DNA from 3 places in the Arthrobacter sp. Hor0625 genome. Region 3 is predicted to be linked to each of the others. Evidence: riboswitches for the same ligand, from Rfam matches in the RefSeq annotation. Region 3 holds a riboswitch; each other region holds the start of a gene.
The links. Region 3 has a riboswitch for S-adenosylmethionine ahead of ACTWLI_RS07150 (DUF1737 domain-containing protein). Riboswitches for the same ligand answer to the same signal wherever they lie in the genome.

Region 1: another riboswitch for S-adenosylmethionine. It lies ahead of ACTWLI_RS11245 (aminotransferase class V-fold PLP-dependent enzyme); the one in region 3 lies ahead of ACTWLI_RS07150 (DUF1737 domain-containing protein).
Region 2: another riboswitch for S-adenosylmethionine. It lies ahead of ACTWLI_RS01015 (bifunctional o-acetylhomoserine/o-acetylserine sulfhydrylase); the one in region 3 lies ahead of ACTWLI_RS07150 (DUF1737 domain-containing protein).

The regions. Positions count from the first base shown of each region.
Region 1 covers NZ_CP199586.1:2,441,924-2,444,086, forward strand. Annotated here, with positions in the region: gene ACTWLI_RS11245 (aminotransferase class V-fold PLP-dependent enzyme) at 1-945, opposite strand, end outside; SAM riboswitch class IV at 981-1,094, opposite strand; gene hisN (histidinol-phosphatase) at 1,186-1,998, opposite strand; gene rsgA (ribosome small subunit-dependent GTPase A) at 2,090-2,163, opposite strand, start outside.
Region 2 covers NZ_CP199586.1:208,346-210,508, forward strand. Annotated here, with positions in the region: gene ACTWLI_RS01015 (bifunctional o-acetylhomoserine/o-acetylserine sulfhydrylase) at 1-1,083, opposite strand, end outside; SAM riboswitch class IV at 1,144-1,259, opposite strand; gene ACTWLI_RS01020 (VOC family protein) at 1,402-2,040, shown strand; gene ACTWLI_RS01025 (isopenicillin N synthase family dioxygenase) at 2,128-2,163, opposite strand, start outside.
Region 3 covers NZ_CP199586.1:1,570,294-1,572,456, forward strand. Annotated here, with positions in the region: gene ACTWLI_RS07140 (O-succinylhomoserine sulfhydrylase) at 1-365, opposite strand, end outside; gene ACTWLI_RS07145 (rhodanese-like domain-containing protein) at 362-772, opposite strand; gene ACTWLI_RS07150 (DUF1737 domain-containing protein) at 769-1,071, opposite strand; SAM riboswitch class IV at 1,110-1,223, opposite strand; gene ACTWLI_RS07155 (hypothetical protein) at 1,406-2,163, shown strand, end outside.

The DNA.
Region 1 (2,163 bases), 870 kb from region 3:
TTCCTGCTCGTCCAGGGCCTCGAGTACCTGCGTGGCACGGGCCAGCGCGGCTGCGCCCAGGACGTTGGGGGAGCCGCCCTCGTGCCGTGCCGGGCCGGTGGTCCAGCTGACGCTGTCCAGCCTCGCGTCGCGCACCGCGCCGCCGCCGGCCAGGTGCGGGGCGCCGGCGTCGAGCCAGTCCGGTCGTCCCACCAGCACCCCGGCCCCGAAGGGGGCGTAGAGCTTGTGCCCGGAAAAGGCGAGGTAGTCTACGTCGTCGGCGGTGAGGTCGATCCGCCGGTGCGGCGCCAGCTGGGCGGCATCCACGGCGATCCGCGCGCCGAATTCATGGGCCAGGGCCGCCAGCTCGCGGATGGGCAGGATTTCGCCGGTGACGTTCGAGGCACCGGTGACGGCGAGCAGGCTGATCCCGCCGCAGGCCAGTTCGGCGCGGAGCCGTGCCACGGTCCCGGCCAGCGTGGGCGCGGCGACGACGCTGCGGTGCGGGACGTTCTGCCAGGGCAGCAGGTTGGCGTGGTGCTCGATGTCCAGGTAGAGGACTTCCCCGGCCGGCGATCCGTCCGCCGCGGGCAGGCAGCCGGCCAGCAGGTTCAGCGAGTCGGTGGTGTTGCGCGTGAAGATCACTGCGTCGTCGTCCCGGCCGCCGACGAAGCGGCGGATGATGTTCCGGGCGTTTTCGTACACCGAGGTGCTGAGCTGGGACGCATAGCCGGCGCCGCGGTGGACGCTGGCGTAATACGGCAGGATCTCGTTCAGGTAGGCCGAGACCACCGACAGCGCCGGGGCGGAGGCGCCGTAGTCGAGGTTCGCGTAGCGGACCTGGCCGCCCTGGATCAGCGGTGCCTGGATCTCGGCGCCGGAAACGGCGGACAGCGGCCGGCGGGCCGTGGCCGGGCGGGCATCGCAGCGCCCGGCGGTGGGGGTGGGAATGGTGGCAGTCGACATGGGACCTCGCTCGAAAAGGACCCCGCACACAGGGGGATCCGCGCTTGCCGGGTCCGCTCCGGACCGGCCAGGTCGTCACCCGGGGCACCCCGCCGCGAAAGGAGGGTTGCCGGCCAGCAAACCGGGGTTTAGCGCTGGCACTCGTGACCTGGTTCGAGCCTAGGACATGGCCCCCGCGCACCGGAAAGGAGGGCCGCAATGTGAAGCAGAGTGTTACGCCGCCGGGCCGCTGCCGGGCTGCTAGAGCAGGTCGTCGAGGTTGGGGTTCAGGCGCTTGAGGACTTCGGAGTGCAGGATCGAGTTGGTGGCCAGGGCGTTGCCGCCGAACGGCCCGTCTTCGCCCTCGAGCGAGGTGAAGCGGCCGCCGGCTTCGGTGACGATCGGGACCAGCGCGGCCATGTCGTAGAGGTTCAGTTCGGGTTCGCAGGCGATGTCGACGGCTCCCTCGGCCACGAGGCAGTAGGACCAGAAATCCCCGTAGGCGCGGGTGCGCCAGACTTCCTCGGTGAGGCCGATGAACTCGTCGAGGTTGCCGCGCTGCTTCCAGCCGCCCAGGCTGGAGTAGGAGAGGGAGGCGTCCGCGAGCCGCGAGACGTTGGAGACCTTCAGCCGAGTGGCGGCGGCCAGCGAGCGGCCGGTGTACGCCCCGGCGCCCTTGGCCGCCCACCAGCGCTTGCCCAGGGCCGGGGCGCTGACGACGCCGACCACCGGCTCGCCCTCGTCGACGAGGGCGATCAGGGTGGCCCAGACCGGGACGCCGCGGACGAAGTTCTTGGTCCCGTCGATCGGGTCGATGATCCAGCGCCGCGCGCCGTGGCCGGAGCTGCCGAATTCCTCGCCGAGCACGGCGTCGCGCGGGCGGGAGCGGGAGAGCTGGCCGCGGATGGCTTCCTCGGCGGCCTTGTCGGCGTCGGTGACGGGGGTGAGGTCCGGCTTCGTCTCGATCCGAAGGTCGAGCGCCTTGAAGCGGCTCATCGTCTGGGAGTCGACGGAATCGGCCAGTACGTGGGCAAGGCGCAGGTCATCGTTGTAGCTCGAAGCTGGTTGGCTCATGCCTCCAAACTACCGCCTAAGTGCCGGGCGGGCCGGGAAGCCACGTCCCCGCGGGCCGCACAGCGGGCTGTTCGGCGGCCCGGGCGCCGGCTCAGGAGACGCTGCCAAGCTCCTTGGTCTCCTGGGCTTCCATCCGCGGGTCGGTGCCGAGCAGGCGGCGCAGGG
Region 2 (2,163 bases), 1.4 Mb from region 3:
CTCCGCTCCCCCGGCGAGGTTGAAGGAGACGACGGCGCCGGTCCCCTTGGGCCCGTACTTGCGGCCGCGCTCGTACCAGGGGCTGGACGGCAGCCCGGCGTAGGCGACCGATTCGACGTCGTCCCTGGCCTCCAGCCACTCCGCGACCCGGACGGCGTTGGCCACGTGCCGCTCCATCCGCAGGCTGAGCGTCTCGATGCCCTGGGCGATGAGGAAGGCATTGAAAGGCGCCACGGCGGAGCCGAGGTCCCGCAGCAGCTGGACCCGGGCCTTGAGGATGAAGGACAGGTTGGCGCCGAGGGCACCGTCCGCGCCGAGGTCGCGGGCGTAGACCAGACCGTTGTAGGTGGGGTCCGGGGTGTTGAAGCCGGGGAAACGCTCCGGGTTGGCGCCGAAGTCGAAGTTCCCGGAGTCCACGATCACGCCGGCGATCGCGGCGCCGTGGCCGCCGAGGTACTTGGTGGCCGAGTGGACCACGATGTCGGCGCCCCACTCGAGCGGCCGGATCAGGTAGGGGGTGGAGAGGGTGTTGTCCACGATCAGCGGCACCCCGGCCCGGTGCGCGACGTCCGCGATGCCCTCGATGTCCAGCACGTCCTGGCAGGGGTTGGACACCACCTCGCCGAAGAACAGCTTGGTGTTGGGCCGCACCGCGTCGCGCCACTGTTCCAGGTTGTCCGGGTCCGCCACGAAGGTCACGGAGATGCCGAACTTCTTCAGCGTGTGGGCGAGCAGGTTGTAGGTGCCGCCGTAGAGGCTCGGGCTGGCCACGACGTGGTCCCCCGCCTCGGCGATGTTGAGGATGGCGAAGGTTTCCGCGGCCTGGCCGGAGCTGAGCAGGAGCGCGCCGAGGCCGCCCTCCAGGCTGGCCAGCCGCTGTTCCACGGCGTCCTGGGTGGGGTTGCCGATCCGGGTGTAGATGGGGGCGAGTTCGGCGAGCGCGAAGCGGTTGGCGGCACTCTCGGCGCTGGGGAAGACGAACGACGTCGTCTGGTAGATCGGCAGGGATCGGGCGCCGGTGGCGGCGTCGGGCTCCTGGCCGGCGTGGATCTGGCGGGTTTCAAAGGACCAGGCGTTGGACATCGAAGGGGCTCCCTCTCATTGGGCACAGCCCGCCCCGGACCGGGGGCCGGAACGGCACTGGCGCCGCGCTTGCCGCCCGGCGGGCGCCGGGCAGCCAGGTCTTCACCCGGGGCACCCCACCGCGTAAGGAGGGTTGCCGGCCAGCGAGCCGGGGCTTGGCGCTGGCACTCATGACCTGGCACCAGTCTAGGAAGACCGGCGGGCGGCTGAACAGGATTGTGACAAAGATGAAGGGCCGCCCGGGGCTCCGTATCACCATTCCGCGAGGTTAGGACACCCTAAGCTGAGAGCTTCATCACAAAGTGCCAAGATGAGGGCATGCGCATGGATCACGTCTCTTACGCCTGTGAAAAGGATGGCCTGGCGGCCACCACTGAACGTATTGCCACCGCCCTCGGCGTCGAAGCCGTGAAGGGCGGAGTCCACCCCCGCTTCGGTACCCGGAACATGATTATCCCGCTCGCGGGGCACAAATACCTTGAGGTGGTGGAGGTCCTGGACCACCCTGCCTCCGACAAGGCCCCGTTCGGCCAGGCGGTCCGCGCCCGGTCGGCTGCCGGTGGCGGCTGGATGGGCTGGTGCGTCGAGGTCGACGACCTGGCCCCGTTTGAAGAACGCCTGGGCCGCGCCGCGGTCAACGGCAACCGTAAGTTCCCCGACGGCCGCGAACTGGTCTGGAAGCAGATTGGCATCCTGGGCCTGATCGCGGATCCGCAGGTGCCCTACATGCTCAAGTGGGAAGGCGACCCGACGCTGCACCCGTCCAATGCCTACGAGGGCACGGTCAAGATGTCCGCCCTGACGATCGCCGGCTCCGCCGAGCGCGTTACCGAGTGGCTGGGCGAACCGGTGGAGAAACCGCTGGAGGATGTGGACGTCAACTGGCTGGCGCCGCACGGCACCCCGGGCATCCTGTCCGTCACCTTCGAGACCGCATCCGGGGCCGTCACCATCTAGCCGGGCCCAGGATAAAAGGCTTCGGCCGCCAGCAGCGGGTGTCAACGACGCCACCCACCGCTGGCGGCCGGATTTCTTTAACCCGGCCTAGCCTGCCGCCAGGTCCGGGTGGTGGACGGCAAC
Region 3 (2,163 bases):
AGGATCACGAAGCAGGACCCGAACAGCGACCGGGCCGCGACCACGCGGTCGCCGGCGCCCAGCAGCGCGCCGAGCGCGGTGAACACCGCGGACATGCCCGACGCCGTCGCGAAGCAGGCCTCGGTGCCCTCGAGCAGGCGGAGCCGTTCCTGGAACGTGGCCACCGAGGGGTTGCCGTAGCGGGAGTAGACGAAGCGCTCGTCCTCGCCGGTGAAGGCGCGCTCGGCCGCGGCGGCGGACTCGTAGATGAAGCCCGAGTTCAGGAAGATCGGCTCGGTGGTTTCGTGAAACGCGGTGCGGTCCAGGCCGCCGCGAACGGCCTGGGTGTCCGGGCTCCAGTCCTGGGCGTCAGGGTTGAAGCTCACGTGGTGCTGTCCTGGTCGGTGGGGAGGCCGCGGTTCTTCCAGCCGTTGACATTCCTGGCTCCGGACGGGCCGGGCTCGCCCTCGAAGCCTTCCAGGACGTTGTAGGCCGTGAACCCAGCCGCGGCCGCGGCCGCCGCCGCGGCTGCCGAGCGGGCACCGGAGCGGCACAGGAAGAGGAGCTCGGTGCCGCCCCCGGGGACAGCTGCCTCGAGCTGGTCAAGGAACCGCGGGTTGGGGAGGCCGCCGGCCAGGTTCCACTCGATGAAGAGCGGGTCCGGTCCGGCCCCGGCGGTGACCGGGACACCGATCTGCCGCCATTCGGCCTCGGTCCGGACGTCCACCAGGACGGCCCCGGCCCCTAGCCTGGCCCAGGCCTGCTGCGGGCTCAGGTCCCCGGCGCAGCTCACGCGTGGCCCTCGCCGTCGAACTCCTCGGACCCGCCGTCGAGCTCATCCACCGCACTGGCGACGGCGGCGTCGGCGCTGGCTATGGCCGCCGGCAGCACCACGGCCTGCGCAACGATCACGGTCTGGCCGTTGAACGTTGCCGACGGGCTGCCGTGCAGGACGTAGCCCTCGGCCAGGGCCGCCGAGACGCGCTCGCAGAAACCGCGGTCATCCGGGCCGGTAAACAGCCGGTAGGCCAGCTTTTCTTCCGTGCGCGGACCGGCGCCGGCAGGGGAGGGAGCGGGGGCTGTGGCAGGCACAGCGGGGACGGACGCGTCGGACACGACGGATCTCCTTACTTTCACGCTTGCAGCTCGAGTGGTCGATTTGCCGAGTATTCACCTGAGGCACCCCGCCGCGAAAGGAGGGTTGCCGACCGGCCAGTCAGGGCTTGGCGCCGGATCTCATTACTCCCCAAAAACGTAGCACTCCCGGCACCGGCCGGGCCGCCGACGCCGTCATGTTCAGTCACGCGGCCGCCGGAGTGGCACCTATCCCGGAGCCGTGCCTTGTCGTAGTCTCACCACTGACGCGCCGGCGGGGGAAAAGCGCTCGCCGTCCACCGCACGCTCACACCAAGAATTGGGGACCCACATGTACCTGCGACGCCTCGCACCGGCCGCGCTGCTGATTTCAACCGCCCTGGGGCTCGCCGGTTGCGGCGGTTCCGCTGCCCCGACGACGGCCGGGTCGACGCCCGCGGGCTCCCCGGGCGCCCCGTCCGCAAGCCAGTCGCCGAGCCCGACGCCCACGCCCACCGCGGCCGCCAAGGTGTTCACGCAGACCGAGTTGGCGGCCATTGTCGCCGGTCTCAAGGATGCCCAGGGCAAGCGCCTGACGGCCATCCCGGCCGCGCAACTGGAGGAGGGCATCGCCGCCTCGAAGGAGGTGATGTCCGGCGTCGTCATCACGCCGAAAGCGTGCGCTGCCGTTGCGGACAGCAACGCCCAGATCCCGCCGGGCAGTGTCTTCGCCGGCGGCACCTCCGAGTCGACCACTGTCCGGGCTGTCACGGCGGTGACCCTGGTGGCGTTCAAGGACCCGGAGGTGCTGGCAAAGAACGTTGAAAGCTCGGTCGCCAACACCAAAAAGTGCGAGAACTTCACCGTGGAGATGCAGGGCCACAAGTTTGAGAGCACCACCGAAATCCTGGCGGTGCCGACCAACGCAGACGCTTCCTTCGCTTCGCTGTCCACCCAGACCATGCCGGACGGGGAAAAGCTGGTCACGGTGGTGGTGATGGGAGCCAGCGGAGGGCTCTCCGCCACCGCGGTCGCTACCGGCCCGGATGTCACCAAGGGCTCGGCCCCGGATATGGCGCGGATGGTCGACGACGCCCTCGCCCGGGCCGG